DNA from 2 places in the Marinobacter sediminum genome. Region 1 is predicted to be linked to the other one. Evidence: riboswitches for the same ligand, from Rfam matches in the RefSeq annotation. Region 1 holds a riboswitch; the other holds the start of a gene.
The links. A riboswitch is a leader RNA that binds a small molecule or an ion and turns the genes downstream of it on or off. The one in region 1 is predicted to bind thiamine pyrophosphate.

Region 1 (9,598 bases):
GAAACGCCGGGCCATTTCCTGAATGATCCACCAGTCGGGCTTTGCCTCCCCGGGTGGCGCCAGCGCTGCGCGGCCCATTTGCACCTGCCGGTTGGTGTTGGTGACGGTGCCTGACTTTTCCGACCAGGCGGCGGCAGGCAGGATGACGTCGGCAAACTGGGCGGTTTCGGTGACAAACAGGTCCTGCACCACCAGGTGTTCCAGGGCAGCAAGGGCGGCCCGGGCGTGGGTCAGATCCGGGTCGGACATCGCGGGGTTTTCGCCAAGGATGTACATGCCCTTGATGGTGCCCGCCGTGATGGCGTCCATAATCTCCACAACGGTGAGCCCTGGCTCCGGGTCGAGTTCGGTGCCCCAGAGTTCTTCGAAGGCGGCGCGCAGCTGGGCGTCTCCCACCGGTTGGTAGTCGGGCAATACCATGGGGATCAGGCCGGCATCGGAGGCACCCTGGACGTTGTTTTGCCCTCGCAACGGATGCAGGCCAGTGCCGGGCCGGCCGGTGTGGCCGCAGGTCAGGGCCAGTGAAATCAGGCAGCGGGCGTTGTCGGTGCCGTGTACGTGCTGGGAAATGCCCATGCCCCAGAAGATCATCGCCCTGTCGGCGCCGGCGTAGGCGCGGGCCACTTCACGAATGGCTTCTGGCTCTACGCCGCAGAGTGGGCTCATTACCTCCGGGGTCATATCGGCGACACTTGCTGCCAGTGCCTCGAAACCCTCGGTGTGGGCATCAATGTAGGGCTGATCGTAGAGACCTTCGCTGATGATTACATTGAGCATGGCGTTGAAGAGCGACACGTCGCCACCCGGCGAAAAGCGCACGCTGCGCCAGGCGTAAGCGTCCAGCGCCTGGCCACGGGGGTCGATGATGATCAGTTTGGTGCCGTTCCGCGCCGCCTGTTTGAAGTAGGTAGCGGCTACCGGGTGGTTAACGGCGGGATTGCAGCCGGTGAGGATTACCACATCCGCCTGAAGCGCCTGCATAAAGGAGGCGGTTACTGCGCCGGAGCCCAGGCATTCCATCAGCGCCGCCACGGAGCTCGCGTGGCAGAGCCGCGTACAGTGGTCGACGTGATTGGAGCCGAAACCGGTGCGCACCAGCTTCTGGAACAGCCAGGCTTCTTCGTTGGAGCACTTGGCGCTGCCAAAGCCGGCGAGCGCACTCGGGCCGTGCTTGCCTTTGAGTTCAGTCAGCCCGGTTGCAGCAAATTCCAGTGCCTCTTCCCAGCTCGCCTCGCGAAAATGCGTCAACGGATTGGCCGGGTCAAAGTCGGGGTCGACGCCCTTGGCCACGCCCTCCAGGCGGATCAACGGCCGGGTGAGCCGCGCCGGGTGTGAGGGGTAATCGAAGCCAAAACGCCCTTTCACGCATAGCCGGCCCTGGTTTGAGGGACCGTCCCTGCCTTCAACAAAAAGGATGCGCCCTCGCTGCTCGCCTGCCCCTGGTTGTAGTTGGGCAGGCTCGTCTTTCACGTGATAGGTCAACTGGCAGCCTACCCCGCAATACGGGCATACGGAGTCCACGGTGCGGTCGGCCGTGGCGGAGTCTCCGCGGCCCTGGGCATCGATCAGGGTGGCGGGCATGAGCGCGCCGGTCGGGCAGGCCTGCACACATTCGCCGCAGGCCACGCAGGTGCTGTCGCCCATAGGGTCGTCGAAGTCGAAGATCACCTTGGACGCGGCGCCCCGGTGAGCCAGACCGATCACATCATTGCCCTGCACTTCCCGGCAGGCGCGCTCGCACAGGCCGCAGGTGATGCAGGCGTCCAGATTGACGTTCATGGCCGAATGGGTGGCGTCATGGCCCCGGGCGTGGGGCAGCGAGTCAGACCGCGGCTCGACATGGTGAACCGTAGGCTCATTACGTTCCGAATGGGCCGGGATGCGCTGGCGCACAGCACTGGCATCGATGGCCAGTTGATCCGCCGTATCCCACAGATGGCTGGAACGGTCCGGGCTCCGCGCTCGCTCGGGCTGATCGGCCAGCAGTAATTCGAGCACGCCTTTGCGGGCCGCCTGAACACGGGAAGAACCTGCGCTGCGAACCACCATTCCGGGCGCTGCCTCACGGATACAGCTTGCGGCGAGCACCCGCTCGCCTTCCACTTCCACCATGCAGGCGCGGCAATTGCCATCCGCGCGGTAACCCGGCGCGTCTTTGAAGCAAAGGTGCGGGATGGTCTCACCGGCGCGCTTGGCTACCTGCCACAGGGTTTCGCCGGGGAAGGCCTGAACTTCGACATCGTCCAGGGTCAGGGTAAAACTTTTGCTGGAATGGCTCATGGCGGCTTCCCTACCCTTTAGCGATGAGGTTGTGGCTGGCAAGTTCGCTGCGAAAATCCCGCAGCAGACTCAGAACCGGATTGGGCGCAGCCTGGCCCAGACCACAGATGGAGGCATCCGCCATCACCCTGGCCAGCTGCTGGAGCGTTTCCTCATCCCAGGTCTTCCGCTCCAGCCACGTCAGCATTTTCTCGGTGCCCACACGGCAGGGGGTACACTGCCCGCAGGACTCATCCGCGAAGAAGCCCAAAAGGTTGGAGGCCGCAGCTTTCAAATCGTCCTGATCGGACAGAACGATCACCGCGGCGGAGCCGATAAAACAGCCGTGCTCCTGCAGGGTGTCGAAGTCCAGAGGGATGTCTGCTTTGCTGGCGGGCAGTATTCCGCCGGAGGCGCCGCCGGGCAGATAGGCCAGGAGGCGATGCCCTTCGGCCATGCCGCCGCAGTATTCCTCGATTAACTCATTAAGGGTGATCCCCGCCGGGGCAACGTGCACACCGGGCCGGGCCACTCGCCCGGAGACCGAAAAGCTCCGAAGCCCCTTACGACCATGCCGCCCTTGGCTGGCGAACCACTCGGCGCCCTGGGCGTGGATGCGCGGGATCCAGTAAACCGTCTCGACGTTGTTGACCAGGGTGGGCTGGCCAAACAGCCCTTTCTGGGCAACGAACGGCGGACGATGGCGTGGCTTGCCAGGTTTGCCCTCCAGGGATTCGATAAGGGCTGATTCTTCGCCGCAGATATAGGCACCAGCGCCACGGCGAAGGATGATAAAACCAGGCTCGACGATTTCGGCCGCTTCCAGCTCGGCAATGGCTTCGGTCAGCACACTGTGCAGCCCGGGATACTCATCCCGGAGGTAGATATAAAGGGCCTGCGCCTCGACCGCCCAGGCACTGACCAGGGCCCCCTCCAGGAATCCATGGGGTTCACGCTCCAGGTAATAACGGTCTTTGAACGTGCCCGGTTCGCCTTCGTCGGCGTTGATCACCGCATAGCGTGGCCCCTGCTCCGCCCGCACCGCCTGCCATTTACGGAAGGCCGGGAATCCAGCGCCGCCGAGACCACGCAGGCCGGCGTGCTCGAGTTCCTTTGCCAGCGATTCGACGCTCACCCGGCCTTCACGGCAATCTGCAAGCAACCCATAACCGCCAGCCGAGCGGTAATCCGCCAGACGTTGCCAGTGAATCTCATCCGGCTGGACCTGTTCATTTGCGACCGCCGCGCCCACAGTCTGGGCATTGGCATGGCACACATGATGGCGGCCAACTTCCACCACCGGTGCTGTGTCGCAGCGCCCCATGCAGGGCGCTCGCCGCACACGCACCGTGGCGGGATCAGCTCCGTCAGATAGCGCCTGATGCAGCGCCTCTGCTCCGGCCAGTTGGCACGAAAGCGAATCACATACCCGTAAGGTTATTGCCGGTGGTGGCGCTTGTTCGTCGTGAATAACGTCGAAATGGGCATAAAAAGTGGCCGTTTCATAAATGGCGGCCATAGGCAGATTCATGAAAGAGGCCAGGGCCCGGAGGCAAGGCATGGAGAGGTAACCGTAGGCGTCCTGCAGCGCGTGCAGGTGCTCGATCAGGCGGTTGCGGTGGCGCAATGACGAATCGGTACGTTCGTCACCGATCAGGTCCCGGAGCTCCGACAGTAAAGCCGGTTCGAGTTGACGGCCACGAAGCGCAGAACGCCGGCGTTTGACCACTTCTTCGTCTGTACTCATTATTTTTGACCAGGCCCCAAAGTACAAAAGACAGCCTTGTTGGCTGGCCCGACTATTTACTAGTCATTGAAGCATATCAGGATATGTGGCCGCTAGAGATCAAAACTGGTTGGACAGGGAGACGGCCCTCGTCTGAAACTTTCAACGTGAGGGAAGTTTGGGAAAATAATGGAGGCGCGGGTCGGAATCGAACCGGCGTTAACGGAGTTGCAGTCCGCTGCATAACCACTCTGCCACCGCGCCGGGTAAAAGTCTGAGAGGATCAGATCTTTTATGCTCTCAGGTGGGCTGTGAGAGACTGTGTCGACCTTTCAACCAGTGAACCTGGAAAAATTGGAGCGGGAAACGAGATTCGAACTCGCGACCCCAACCTTGGCAAGGTTGTGCTCTACCAACTGAGCTATTCCCGCTTGATCAACGAAGGCGTATTCTACGGATTCGGCCGATTGCGTCAACCACTTTTTTCAACTTTTTGTTTTATAAAGTTTTCTGGACATTTTTTAGCCTAAAACCCGAGCCCAGGATAGCAAACGATTGCCGCACCCGGATCAAGGTGCATGATACAATTTACGCAACTCAACGGGGTGCCCGGCGGAATGCCGAGCTGAGACCATACCCGCGGAACCTGATCCGGATTATGCCGGCGAAGGGATTGAGTTCTCACCACTGACGGTGAATCCGCGGCGTGGTTATCCCCCACCGGTTCTGGAGGATTAAAACCATGCTCATCCGCACTGCCTGCCTGCTCTTGGTTACGCTGTTGCCGCTCACCGTCACAGCTCAACCGTCGCAAGAGCTAAACGTCTACACCCATCCATCGTTCGCCGCAGAATGGGGGCCAGGCCCCGGGATCAAGCAGGCATTTGAAGCCCAATGCGACTGCCGAATCCATTACGTTGTGCTGGATAGTGGTGGCGACATATTGCAACGGCTGCGCCTTGAGGGCGAAGAAAGCATGGCCGATGTGGTTCTGGGCCTGGACACCGGCACCATGGACACCGCTCGCAAGACAGGCTTACTGGCTCCGCACCAGGTTGATTTGTCGGCTCTTGAGCTTCCGATCAGCTGGTCTGACAACCTGTTCGTGCCTTACGACTGGGGCTACTTCTCGTTTGTGTATGATACCGAGCAGCTCCCGGAACCACCCCAGAGCTTTGACGAACTGATCAATGCACCAGACGACCTGAAGATCATCATTCAGGATCCCAGAACCAGCACACCGGGCCTTGGGCTGTTGCTCTGGATGCGCAGCGTGTACGGCGAAGAGGCCCCGGAAAAATGGCAGAAGCTGAAGGATAAGATACTGACGACAACCAAGAGCTGGAGCGACGGTTACTTCTCCCTGTTTATGAACAATGAAGCTCCGATGATCCTGTCGTACAGCACCTCACCCGCCTATCACATGGCGATCGACAAAACCGACCGGTATCAGGCCGCAAGGTTTGACGAGGGGCACTACCTGCAGGTCGAGGTTGCTGCTCTGGTCGGCTCCTCAGCACACAAAGAGCTGGGGCGTGAATTTCTTCAGTTCATACTCACCAAAGATTTCCAGCGGCACATTCCACTGAAGAATGTCATGTACCCGGCGATCGACCTGGGGCCAGAGTTACCGGAGGTGTTCAGTCGGCTTATCGAACCGGCCAAAACCCTCTATTTCGAGCCAGCAACGGTTGCTGAAAACCGCAAGGCATGGCTGGATGAGTGGCTTGACGCCATGACACGGTAAAGAGGCCTTTTGTCGATGGGTCGGAGCATACGGGCACCACTGAGCAGGCCAGGCTGGCAGATCTGGCCCGGTACCTTGCTGGCTCTTGGCGTCGTCGGCCTTGCGGCAAGTGGCGCTTTCGCACTCTTGTGGCAAGCCCCGGCACTGGACGTTAGCGAACTCTGGAGCAACCGCTATCTCCGCAGTGTCCTTGTTTTCACCGTATGGCAGGCAACTCTCTCGGTCATCCTGAGTCTTTTGCTCGCGATACCGATCGCCCGTGCTCTGGACCGCCGCCGGCGCTTTCCTGGCCGCACAATCCTGCTTCGGCTAATGGAGCTCAGCCTCGTTATTCCCACCGTTGTCGCCGTATCCGGACTCGTCGCTATCTATGGCCGCCAGGGTTGGCTTACGTCATTGCTGCAGGAACTGGCCCCTTCCCTTAGCTGGAACCTGTACGGGCTCAACGGGATTGTCCTGGCCCATGTGTTTTTCAATGCACCTCTGGCAGCCCGTATTCTTCTGCAGGCTCTGGAGAGTGCGCCCCAGGCACAACGGCGCATCGCCAGCCAGCTGGGCCTCGGGCCGTTGTGGCAATGGAGGGCACTGGAGTGGCCGGCCATTCGGTCGGTTCTGCCTGGTGTCGCTGCCCTGGTGTTCACGTTGTGTTTTACCAGCTTTGCGATCGTGATGACGCTCGGTGGCGGTCCTGCCGCAACGACCCTTGAAGTGGCCATCTATCAATCCCTGCGATTCGAGTTTGATTTCGGCAGGGCCGCACTCCTTGCGCTTGTCCAACTCCTGATTTGCGGATCACTCTGGTGGCTGGTCCTCAGCAGAGGCATAAGCTCGGCCCTGGTTCCCGACCGCAAACTGGCGGATAACCATGGCCGCAAGGGCAATACACGGGCCCGTTTGCTGGCAGACAGCCTGCTGCTGGGCATCTTTACCCTTTTCCTGGTGCTACCTCTTCTCGCGGTGGTGTCCCGCGGGTTACCCGGGCTGGCCGATTCCCTGTCCCTGAGTTCTTCCCCAATGTCTGGCTCCGGACTACTGCAGGCAACCCTTCGTAGCCTTGCGATTGCGTTACCGGCCGGCGCCGCCGCAGTCATAACGTCGTTACTCGTTCTGGCGGCGAAGAAATCGGGGGGCAATCAACTGCGTTCACGGCTTTGTGAAGTCGCTGCCTACCTGCCCCTGATCATACCGCCACTCGTGCTGGGAACCGGGCTGTTTCTGCTGTTGCGACCAAAGCTAGGCATAACCAACGAAGGCCTTGTACTGGTCGCGCTGATCAATGCGATCATGGCCCTGCCCTTTGTTCTGCAGCTACTGCGTGGCCCTTTTCATGACTTCGATCCCGCCACCATTCACCAGGCTGATCAACTCGGCATCCGCGGCTGGTATCGCTGGCGCTGGCTCTACTGGCCCCGTATGCGGCGCCCCCTGGCGCTTGGCATGGCCTATGGGACAGGCCTGTCACTGGGCGATTTTGGCGTCATTGCCCTCTTTGGCTCACCGGGAAAACCGACGATCCCGGTGCTTCTCTACCAGCAACTGGGGAGTTACCAGATGGAGGCCGCCGCAGCGACCGGTCTGTGGCTGATCCTGCTCCTGCTTGCGCTGTTTGGTTTTTTCAATCTGCTCGGGAGACCGTACTCTCTGATCGCACGCTCTCATCGCACACGCGCCGAATTCCCGGAGCCAAACCATGCTTGATGTCAGAAATCTCGCTTTTACCTATGAACCGGAACGTGAGCCCTGGTGTTTCAACTTCCAGGTAAAGACCGGTGAGTGTATTGCCATAAATGGCCCGAGCGGATCCGGTAAGTCCACGCTCCTTGGATTACTGGCAGGGTTTCTGGAACCCAGCACGGGAGAAATAACCTGGAATGGTGAACCTCTGGTTCCACTTCCCCCTTGGGAGCGCCCAATGACCAGCGTATTCCAGGAACACAATCTGTTCGAACACCTGGACGTGGCGACCAACATCGGCCTGGGTATGCACCCTGGCATGAAGTTAACGGCTGAACAGAAGAGTGCGATTAGCGAAGGCCTTATCAGTGTTGGCCTCGCGGGACTGGCAAAGCGGATGCCAGCCGAACTCTCCGGGGGTCAGCGCCAACGGGTAGCCCTGCTGCGGGCAATACTTCGCAACCAGCCGCTCCTGTTACTTGATGAGCCGCTGACCGGCCTTGACGAAGACACGCGTAAGACCCTCAGAGCCATGCTCATTGAACAAAAGGGAGCGGGCGTCACGATCATTCTCGCCAGTCATGACGAAGAGGACCGCCGGGTACTGGCAGATAGTCATTGGAATCTCTAAGCTAGTGATTAGAAAGTAAAACAACCAATGGACTGCCGACTGAAGTGACGAGCCCAAGCAGTAACGAAAATCCGGATTTCCCGATGAGCCCCCAAAACCCGGGAGAAGTCTTGATGGTCGCGGGCGCTCTGGTCATTCGGGGAGACTGGACGTTAGCCGCCTATGAGCATCTAAGGGCCGTTGCAGGTACCTTTGCGACAGAAAAACTGGAGACCGTGCCGGTTGATATTTCGGGCCTTGGGCGGGTTGATACAGCAGGAGCGTCGCAACTGGTATCCCTTCTTGGGCCGGAACGGCTACTCGCCATCGCCTCTCAGCCTGATGTTCTTCCTGCAGAAAAATCGGCTTTGCTGTGCGCCGTTGGTGAGGCAATGGCCAACAGGCCAGAGCCCCAGGCTCCCAGTGTTTCCCAGTTCACGGTATTCCTTTCGGAGACCGGTCGCTGGATGGAAGGTCTTTTCGAATTACTCCGGATGCTGAACGGGTTCATTGGGCAAACCCTGGCAGCACTGCTCTGGACCTTACCCCGCCCAAGGCGATGGCGACTGACGTCCTTCGTAGCGGCGGTGCAGGATATCGGGCTCAATGCGCTTCCGATTGTTGCTCTTCTTACCTTCCTGGTCGGTGCCGTCGTCGCATTTCTTGGCGCAACCGTGCTCGAGGATTTCGGAGCCACCATCTACACCGTTCACCTGGTGGCCTTTTCATTTTTGCGGGAATTCGGTGTGCTTCTCGCCGCCATTCTTCTGGCCGGCCGGACCGCCAGCGCTTTCACGGCACACATCGGCGCCATGAAGGTCAACAAGGAACTCGATGCCATCCGGACACTGGGTCTCAACCCGATTGAGCTGTTGGTTCTGCCTCGGGTTCTGGCCATGCTTGTCAGTCTCCCCATTCTCACGTTTGTGGGAATGATCGCGGGTCTGGTTGGAGGCGCAACGGTCTGCGCGCTTGTTCTGGATATCTACCCATCGCAGTTCATGGCCATTATCGAACGGGACATTGCGCTTCGGCATTTTCTGGTAGGCCTTTCGAAGGCGCCGATTTTCGCCTTTCTGATTGCTGTTGTCGGATGCCTGGAAGGGTTCAAGGTTGGCGGCAGTGCACAATCCATTGGCCAACACACTACATCCAGCGTCGTTCAGTCGATATTTATGGTTATCCTGCTGGATTCCATTGCGGCATTGTTTTTTATGGAAATGGGCTGGTAAACCATGGAAAGCGTTCATGCTAAAAGGGATCATGAGACGACCGATTCCAGCGTTATACAGGTACGCAAACTCTGCAATCGCTTTGGGAGCCACGTCGTCCATGAGAACCTTGAACTGGATTTGATACGGGGTGAGATCCTGGGTGTTGTCGGTGGTTCAGGGACAGGAAAAACCGTGCTTTTACGGAGTATCGTCGGCCTGCATAAGCCTTCGTCCGGGCACATACGGGTATTCGGAGAAGACCTCGACCGGCTTTCCGCAAGAAAGCGCTCTGAGGTAGAGCAGCGTTTCGGGGTACTGTTTCAGGGCGGAGCTCTGTTCACTTCCCTTAACCTGCAGGAAAACATTGC
Region 2 (9,598 bases), 1.4 Mb from region 1:
CCGGTTGTTTGCGGAGTTTCCGCTCAAGTTCCTGAAGTACTACCTGATTCATCGGCAGATTCTGAATGGCTGGTTTGGCCTGAGCGTCGCCATCACCGCAGCAAACAGAAATTTTATGCGGCTGGCGAAAGCAAAGGAGTTGCAGATGCTTGCGGAGCTGGAAATGGATTCGGGTCCAAAGCGATTCTGACCAGTGCTCAGTTTCGGTCAACGGACAATGCATCGAAATACAGTTGTTCCGTTTCATCGGTCATGTTTTCAAGCGTGAGTTTCTTTCTCGCGAAAGCCATTGCCGGTCCTTCAGCTTTTTTCAGTCCGGCCAGATTGCCAAGGGCTTCAGACAGTAGATCGGATAAGGAACTGATTTCGTGGTCCTGACAGAGCGCACCGGCCGGAAGAATGTTTTGTGGCCCGGAGACCGGTGTTGAAATGACCGGGCAGCCGGCCAACAGTGATTCAATCAAGACGTAGGGAAAGCCTTCCCGTTCAGAGCTTAGTACCGTCAGTTGCGCCTGTTTATAGACTGAACTCAGGTCGTTGTGGAATCCTGCGAGGGTAACGTCGTCCCCGAGGCTTAGTTCGCAGATCAGCTTTTCAAGTCGTTTTCGTTCGGAGCCGTCACCAAATATCGTGAGGTGAGCCGAAGGTAACGACTTTGCCCGCAGGGCCCAGGCTTCAATGAGCCTCTGAAAGCCTTTAACCGGTTCAAGTCGGCCAATGGCAACAACATTGATTACTTCGGGTGGGAACGCCGGATTGTATGAATTTTCCGGCTCCGGCGTGCGAGGCAACGCCACGCCATTGTAGATCAGGTGCCTGCCAGGGTGCTTAAGGTTCTCGAAGATCCGGGGGCTGACAGCTATAACCCTGTCCAGGCGATTGAACGCTTTGTGACTGGATTTGATACCGTGAACAGTGCCTACCCTGAGTTTTATGGTGTCAGACTGAATACTTCCTGTCAGCTGGGCTGCTTTATTTCCCTGGGCGTGGAGGATATCCGGCGCGATCTTTTTTACGCGGTGCTTGAGGGTCAGGATGAGCCAGGGATTGCGCCGCCCAAGATGAAACGGCACAGAGTGGAAGTGCACACCTCTCGGGAATCGGTCGATGTAGGAGGGGTGCCCCATTACGTGCACGTTATGACCGCGACTGGCCAGTGCTCCTGCCAGGTCGGCAGTGTGTTTCTCCATGCCGCCCCAGGTTGTGCCCGGCGTTCCTAAAACCAGAACGATGGTTAGTTTGTGTTCGCTGTTCATTGGGCGTTTTTGCGTTGCGCGAGCACATTCTCATAGACTTGCAGCGACGCTTCGGTTTGCGCTTCAAGCCGAAACCGGTAGGGAATCTCAATGGTCGGCGTCTCCGAGTCCAGAAGCCGTAATACGGTTTCGGCAACCCCGTCGGTATCGTCCGGCGTCACCAGTCCGGCCTGAAAGCAGGCCTGAAGTGTCTCCGCGGCTCCCCCGCGGTTGTAGGCCACCACCGGTGTGCCTGAGGCGAGAGCTTCAGTGACCGTGCGGCCGAAGGGTTCCGGTTTGGTGCTCATGTGGCAGACGACATCCGCCAGAAGGTAAAGGTTGGTCATGTCGTTACGCTGGCCCAGAAAACTGACCTTGTCGGTCAGGTTCAGGCGGGCGCGTTCTTTTTCCAGTTCTTCCAGAAAGTGCTCCTTGCCGGGTTCGGCGCCGCCTACGATGATGCCGTGGCAATCCGGCCGCTGGTGAACCAGTTTCGCCATCATGGTCAGGAAATCCAGCTGGCCTTTCCAGCGTGAAATTCGGCCCGGCATCATGATGATTCTCTGGTTGGTCAGCTGCGGGTATTGCCGGAACCATCGGCTCAGCCACTGCGGTGTGAGCTCCCTTTGCCGAAAGGCATCCACGTCAACGCCACGCTGTATTACTGACAGTTTTTCCTCGGGTACCGGATAGCTTTTTAAAATGTAATCCCGCACACATTGGGATACGGCAATCATGTGATCGGCCCGGGTCATGATGGCGCTGTATGGGTTGACGGAGTACATGCCATGAAAGGTGGAAACGATAGCCGGACGCTGGCTTGCCGGAATACTTCGGAGTGCCAGGTAAATGATCCACGCCGGCATACGGGAGCGGACATGAACAATGTCCGGCTTCAGCTCAAGGAGCAGCTTCCTCATTGGCAGGACCTGCCCGAACGAGGCTGGGGACTTTCGGTGTATGGGCATGAAGATGTGCCGTGAACCCTGGCCCCGAAGCTGCTCGGCCATCGGACCACCCTTGGAGACCACAAATGACTCGTGGCCCCGCTTCACCAGGTCGGAAGCGAATTCAACGGTGCCACGTTCTACCCCCCCGCTGTATAGCGCAGGCAGTGCCTGGAGAATTCTCAAACGTCTTTCCTTTTGTTGTTTCGATGGCTGTCTTTCTCTGCGGGCAACAGACCCTGTTTGAGTACCCAGCGGGCAGCGCGATCTGCTTCCCACAAGGTCTCATGATGACCAGTCTCCCCCGCCATGACAGCGGCATGGTTACTCCAACTGGCAATATGGCCGCGGCTGACCAGTCGATCGATTCCCTCTGCCACGCGACTGCCGGTCCTTCTCGGCAGCTCGAAAATCCCGGTGGGCACTGATGAGGTTGCCGCTTCACAGACCATGGACATGCTGTCCGGGGTAACCCACACCGCCCTTGAGGCTGAAAGACGGTGGCTGAGCCAGCTCTCGTGAGTTTTTGCCGGGTCGGCAACGGTAATTTTCGGGCCAGCCTGCTCATCGAGGCGTGCCAGGAGGTCGGTTGGTGTGCGTCGGGAACCACTGATGGTCCAGCGCCATTGGTGGTAATGGCCAATCAGGTGATTGATCTGCCCCAGCACCACGTCGCTGTCCCAGTCAAAATGTGGAGAGGGTCCGCCCACGAGAATGAGTGCTTCGGGTTTGTCCGTTATCCGGGCCAATGGTGTGACCGTGTTAATTACGCCTTCCGTCATCAGGACATTAGGCTCCGGGTGAACTCTGTCATGGGCAGGGATTATCGCGCCACTGATCCAGCCCAGAGGAAAGGCGGGCTTCATAATGACCAGGGATTTTGTCTTTTTCAGCCGGCGCAGCGAGAGCAGCAAACGGTGCGTTCCGGAACCTGCACCGATTACAAGGTCCGGGTGCGGAAACGCGTCATTCACGGACGGAGGTACTGCCAGCAAGGCGCGCCAGAGTGAGACTTTTAATGCCGAGGTATCTATCCAGTAAAGACTGACGCCGGCCAACACCCGAAGGCGATTGCCCAGCCCCTTCAGCTGGTTCCGGTGGCCAGGCTTATTATCCGTTAACAGCCATACGACTGGTGCGGAGCTGTCACGGTCATTTGGTTTTGCCATGGTGTCCGGACATTGACTGCCGGCCTCCCTGTATTGAATGGCTTTCCGGTTTACTTGCTACCGTAAAAGCCCGGGGCTTTCGGATCCGGGCGGGTTTTGAAACGGCGGTGCATCCAGAGGTATTGGTCCGGTGCCCGCCGGATTTCCCGTTCGATAATGCCATTGAGCAGCGTCGCGTCCTTGAGATCATCCCCGCTGGGGAAGTTCTCGAGGGCAGGGTGGAAATAGATGTCATAGCCCGGTCTATCTTCCCGCCGGAAGTGGCTGAATGGCACAACCTTGCATCCGCTGCGCTCGGCGATGCGAGAGGTCGCTGTGATGGTGCCGGCCTCGACGCCAAAAAACGGGGCGAAGACGATATCTTTACGACCGTAATCCTGGTCCGTGGCATACCAGACCGCGTGGTTCTTTTTCAGGTTTCGGAATAATCCCCTCAGGTCCCTGGCTCCAAGTACGGTGCCGTAGCGCCTTTCCCTCGCTCTTGTCATAACAGCATTCACAAGTGGATTATTGTGATCCCGTTGCATGACATCTGAGTTGATGTATTCCGTGACCAGACTGCCCCCGAGGTCCAGCGTACTATAGTGACCTCCGAGAAGCAGAACGCCTTTGCCATTGGATAGTGCCTGCTCGAAATGCTCCAGGCCATGAACCCTGGTGATGCCGATCAGCTTGGCTGGATCCCGGAACCATGCGATCCCCAGCTCCAGCAAGCCGATGCCATTGGCGATGAACGCCTTTCGGACCAGAGCGTATTGTTGAGCTGCCGTAAGTTCTGGAAAACAAAGTTGAATATTCACTTCGGTGACGTGGCGCCGGCTTTTTGCCAGTTTCCAGGCCAGCAGTCCAGCCATTTTCCCGAGCCACCACTGAAGGCGAATGGGGAGTTGTGCAATGCACCACATCAGGGAAATGCCCATCCATGTGGGCCACCAGCGAGGATGGCGGTAGGCTGAATAATCGGTATTTCTCGCTAGTTTGCGGTATTTCTTTTTCACTGGAAACGGGTCCTGCGTGTTCGTCATACTGGTCGTCACATGTAGAGTGACTAAGGGATCAACCGGAAGCAAATCAACAGGTTTTGCGCTATGATACCGCACTGTTTTGCCGGGAGTCCTGTGTGCTGCAATTTATCTATTCCCAGCTGATACGGCTGCTTTTACCCTTTATTTTGCTGCGACTGTGGTGGAACGGTCGCGAGGCTCCTGAGCTTCGTCGAAATTGGCGACAGAGGCTCGGGTTGGTGCCCCGCGCAAAAGGGGCTGTGGTATGGGTGCATGCCGTCTCCGTGGGCGAGACGATTGCCGCCGGCCCCATGGTTCGCCGGCTGCTCGGCCGGAATCCCGACATTACCATCCTGATGACAGCCATGACCGATACGGGGCTCGCTCAGGCTCGCAAGATGTTTGGTGATCAGGTCCAGTATGCTTATGCGCCTTATGACACGCCCGGCTCCATTCGTCGTTTCCTGAATCGGGTAGACCCCCGTATTCTCGTAATCATGGAAACGGAAATCTGGCCAAATATGATACGTCAGTGCCGGAACCGCAACGTGCCTGTCTTTCTCATTAATGCCCGTCTTTCTGAGCGCTCCGCCCGGGGTTATGAGCGCATCAGGAGTCTGGCTTCGCCGATCATGCGCAGTATCGGCTGGGTTGCCGCGCAGGCTGAAAGGGACGCCGAGCGTTTCCGTCGGATCGGTGTAGCTGCAGCCAAAGTTGCGGTAACGGGCAGTGTGAAGTTTGACGTGGATATTCCAGACGATGTCCGTGAAGAGTCCGGCGCGCTCAGAAACAGGCTGTCCAAACGCCCGGTCTGGATAGCGGGCAGTACCCACGAAGGTGAGGATGTGCAGTTGCTGGCGGCCCACCAGAGGGTTCTGGAAGCGCACCCCGAGGCCTTGCTGATTATTGTGCCGCGTCATCCGGATCGGTTTGAGGCGGTAGCAGATAAAATTGGCAAGGCCGGGCTCTCATTCGTTCGCCGGTCAACCGGTGATGCTCCCGGCACCGCCCAGGTGTATCTGGGGGACACCATGGGTGAGCTGATGATGCTTTATGGTGTGAGTAACATGGCTTTTGTGGGCGGCTCACTGATCAGACGCGGAGGGCATAATCCTCTTGAACCTGCCGCATGGGGAATTCCGGTGTTCTCAGGGCCCCACGTTTTTAATTTTGAAACCATTTATCAGTGTCTGCTGGATGATGCTGGGGTCAAACTCGTTACCAATGTGGACGAATTGGCAGCGCATATCATCCATCTTTTCAGTGACGAAGAGGCGCGAAAGGCAATCGGACGGCGAGCGCTGTCTGTGGTCGACAAAAACCGCGGAGCGCTGGACAAGGTCGTGGACGGAATTATTGAGCGGATCTGAAGGCGGACGAAACGGTTCGTCCGCCTTCAGCATTTATTGGGCCGGAACTTCCAGCATTTTTTCTTCGTTCGCCAGGGCCTCTATTCCGGGCGCCGTCTCACTCAGCCAGTTATTGAGACTGATCAGGTCCTGGGGGCTAAGGGTTCCGGCCGCCTGCTTCAGCTGAAGCGTGTTGATCACGTAGTCGTAACGGGCATTGGCATAGTCTCGAAGTGCGACATAATAGGCACGTTCGGCATCCAGAACCTCTACAATATTGCGGGTACCCACTTCATATCCCGCGCGGGTCGCGTCCAGTGCGCTGCGGCGGGAAATAATCGTCTGCCCCAGTGCTGACGCGGTTTCAATATTGTTGTTCACTGTCAGGAACAGGCTGCGCGTGTTCACGCGGACATCTCTGCGCACGGTATTCAATGACTGCTCCGCAACCGTCACCTGTGAACGCTGCTGGCGAACGCCGGCCTGGGTGCCCCCACCGGTATAAATCGGTACGTTCAGCGTTAGCCCAATGACGCCCTGGGTTGTGGTGCCATCCCTCTGTGTCTGGATGGCGTTAGGGTCTTCAATGCCGCTGATGTCAGACTTGCCATAGGAAGCCGTCAGGTCGACCGTCGGGTAGTGGCCGGACTTGGCAACCTTCAGGTTAGCTTCACTGGCGTTCAGGTCGTACATAGCCGAACGAATCGACCAGTTCTGCTCCAGTGCGGTCGTCTCCCAGGCGGAAGGGTTCATCGGATCCGGCCGACCGAGAGGGAAGTTCTGACGCAGGTTTTCGAGGTCCTCCGCGAATTCTCCGGTTAGCCGGGCTACCTGTTCCCGCGCAATGTTCAGCTGATTTTCAGCGACGATGCGCCGGCTTCGGGTGTCATCGTAGCTTGCGCGGGCCTCATAAACCTCAGTAATCGCAATCAGGCCTACATCAAAACGCTCCTGTGCCTGTTCATACTGGCGCTGAATTGCAGCTTCAGCCGCCAATGTTGTCGTCACTGTGTCCCTGGCGCGGAGTACGTTGAAGTAGGCGGTGGCAACGTCCAACATCAGTTGCTGTTGCGCGAGGTTGTACTGGGCGCGTGCCGAATCTGTCTGGAACTGGCTCGCGTCATACCGGAACCACGCATCCGCCTGAAACAGTGGCTGGGTCAACTGAATGCCATAGTTCAGTTCACGGTAACTGTTGTCCTGGTTTGGACCGTCCACATCGGTGTGGTTCGTCTCGCCAAACGCGCCAATCTGCGGCAGCAAGGCGCTCTTACTGACGTCGCTCGCGGCCTTTTGAGCTTCGAAGCTGGCCTGGGCGGCAGCAATGCCAGAGTCGTAGGAGAGTGCTTTCTCATAGGTCTCTACCAGATCCATGGAAAGGGCAGGCTGGGCCGCCAATAGGCCAACAAGTCCGGAAAGCAGTCGTTTCTTCATCGTTTCTCCTGAATACCTGTGCGCATATGCGTCCCGCTCTGAAACGCTGTTTTGGCTGCAGAACCACAAAAGCTGTGATGAGCAGTGCAATCGAAAGGCTATGGTTGGCCATTATGGACAATAATGGTTGGCAGCTCTACACTTGCAAACAACACCGATTGTAGGTGTTACACAAAACAGTTTCGCGTCTTGACGGGGTGCTGGCCTGCCTTACTTTGAATGAGGGCGGCCGGCTGAGATTGCAATGCAGAACCCGCGACCTGATCCGGATAATACCGGCGTAGGGATTGAGACCACATCGCTCAGAGGCAGACTTTTCCCGGTACGAAGGGGAAGCTGTGTCCGCAGCTCCGTCATACGCGACCCGACATCCAACAGAAGTCCCGGGAGCGAATGATGACAGAGCTACCTTCCTACCTCAGTGATTCCGCCCAGGTAGATTCCGCAGCAGTTACATCCCTGCCAAATTCCCGAAAGGTATACGTGCAAGGCAGTCGTGTCGACTTGCGCGTACCCATGCGGGAAATAACCGTCAGCGATACGCCCACAGAGCTGGGGGGAGAGCAGAACCCGGCAGTTATGGTCTACGACACCTCTGGCCCCTACACCGACCCTGAAGCAGCCGTTGACCTCCGCAAGGGGCTCGAACCGATCCGTACCCCATGGATCTTCGAGCGCGACGACGTGGAGCAGTTACCCGCTTACACGTCGGAATTTACTCTTCGCCGGATGAAAGATCCTCAGCTGGATACACTGAGATTCATGGACGAGCGCAAACCCCTGCGGGCGCAACCGGGTAAAAATGTCAGTCAGATGCACTATGCGCGCAAGGGTATTGTCACGCCGGAAATGGAATACATTGCCATTCGGGAAAACCTGAAACTTCAGGAAGCCCGTGATAAGGGGCTGCTTAAAGACCAGCATCCCGGACAGGCCTTCGGCGCCAGCCTGCCGGAAGAGATTACGCCGGAGTTTGTCCGTGATGAAGTGGCGCGAGGTCGTGCCATCATCCCGGCAAACATTAACCACCCTGAATCCGAGCCGATGATTATCGGGCGTAACTTCCTGGTGAAGATTAATGGCAACATCGGTAATTCCGCGGTGAGCTCATCGATAGAGGAAGAAGTGGAGAAGCTGACCTGGGGAATTCGCTGGGGCGCGGATACCATTATGGACTTGTCCACTGGCAAGAACATACACGAAACGCGGGAGTGGATTATCCGCAATTCCCCGGTCCCTATTGGCACGGTGCCCATCTATCAGGCCCTGGAAAAAGTTGGCGGTGTGGCTGAGGACCTGACCTGGGAAGTCTTCCGCGATACTCTGATTGAGCAGGCAGAACAGGGCGTTGACTACTTCACCATTCATGCCGGTGTGCGCCTTCACCATGTGCCTCTGACCGCCCGGCGGACCACAGGGATTGTGTCTCGCGGTGGCTCAATCATGGCAAAGTGGTGCCTGGCTCACCACAAGGAAAGCTTTCTCTACGAGCACTTCGAAGACATCTGCGAAATCATGCAAGCCTACGATGTTTCTTTCAGTCTGGGCGACGGACTGCGTCCGGGCTCAATTGCCGATGCCAACGACGCTGCCCAGTTTGGTGAGCTGGAGACGTTAGGCGAGCTTACAAAAATTGCCTGGAAACATGACGTGCAGGTGATGATCGAAGGCCCCGGCCATGTGCCCATGCATCTGGTGAAGGAAAACATGGACAAGCAGCTTGAGTGCTGTGATGAGGCGCCGTTCTATACCCTTGGCCCGTTGATCACCGACATTGCTCCCGGGTACGACCACATTACCTCGGGCATTGGCGCCGCGATGATCGGTTGGTATGGCTGCGCAATGCTCTGCTACGTTACGCCCAAAGAGCACCTTGGGCTGCCCAACAAGGACGATGTGAAAACCGGCATCATCACTTACAAAATTGCCGCCCACGCCGCTGACCTTGCCAAGGGACACCCCGGAGCCCAGATTCGGGACAACGCACTCTCCAAGGCCCGTTTTGAGTTTCGCTGGGAAGACCAGTTCAACCTGGGGCTTGATCCGGATACCGCGCGTTCTTATCACGACGAAACCCTGCCCAAGGATTCTGCCAAGGTGGCGCACTTCTGCTCCATGTGCGGTCCGAAATTCTGTTCCATGCAGATTTCCCAGGAAGTCAGGGATTATGCCAGGGAGCATGGCCTGGACGAGGTTTCGGCGGTTGACGCCGGGATGCAGGAGAAGTCTCGCGAATTCGTGGAATCCGGCAGTAAGCTCTACGATAAGGTCTGAGGTCTGACACTTGGCCTGACAGGTTTGTGCGTGAGCCGGGCTGGTGAGCCCGCTCAGAAAGCGACTCGAGACGTCCCTGTGCGTCTCGGGCTCCGCCATCCCTGGCTCCGCACGTTTCTGACCAGGCTCACCAGCCCGGCTCTATCTGAACTCGGCAATATCGCTGAGAAAATAGCTGAATGGTTC

Region 2: it holds a riboswitch for thiamine pyrophosphate, as region 1 does, so the genes downstream of both, thiC (phosphomethylpyrimidine synthase ThiC) here and thiB (thiamine ABC transporter substrate binding subunit) in region 1, are expected to answer to the same signal.

What each region holds. Positions count from the first base shown of each region.
Region 1 covers NZ_JAGTWY010000001.1:1,438,570-1,448,167, forward strand. The annotation lists gene fdhF (formate dehydrogenase subunit alpha) at 1-2,280, opposite strand, end outside; gene KFJ24_RS06840 (NADH-ubiquinone oxidoreductase-F iron-sulfur binding region domain-containing protein) at 2,291-4,006, opposite strand; tRNA gene KFJ24_RS06845 (tRNA-Cys) at 4,176-4,249, opposite strand; tRNA gene KFJ24_RS06850 (tRNA-Gly) at 4,341-4,416, opposite strand; TPP riboswitch at 4,577-4,675, shown strand; gene thiB (thiamine ABC transporter substrate binding subunit) at 4,728-5,732, shown strand; gene thiP (thiamine/thiamine pyrophosphate ABC transporter permease) at 5,748-7,430, shown strand; gene KFJ24_RS06865 (thiamine ABC transporter ATP-binding protein) at 7,423-8,037, shown strand; gene KFJ24_RS06870 (MlaE family ABC transporter permease) at 8,121-9,248, shown strand; gene KFJ24_RS06875 (ABC transporter ATP-binding protein) at 9,252-9,598, shown strand, end outside.
Region 2 covers NZ_JAGTWY010000001.1:63,940-73,537, forward strand. The annotation lists gene KFJ24_RS00355 (glycosyltransferase family 2 protein) at 1-190, shown strand, start outside; gene KFJ24_RS00360 (glycosyltransferase) at 198-1,256, opposite strand; gene KFJ24_RS00365 (glycosyltransferase family 4 protein) at 1,253-2,368, opposite strand; gene KFJ24_RS00370 (mitochondrial fission ELM1 family protein) at 2,365-3,351, opposite strand; gene lpxL (LpxL/LpxP family Kdo(2)-lipid IV(A) lauroyl/palmitoleoyl acyltransferase) at 3,402-4,349, opposite strand; gene waaA (lipid IV(A) 3-deoxy-D-manno-octulosonic acid transferase) at 4,472-5,725, shown strand; gene KFJ24_RS00385 (TolC family outer membrane protein) at 5,759-7,138, opposite strand; TPP riboswitch at 7,322-7,442, shown strand; gene thiC (phosphomethylpyrimidine synthase ThiC) at 7,535-9,412, shown strand.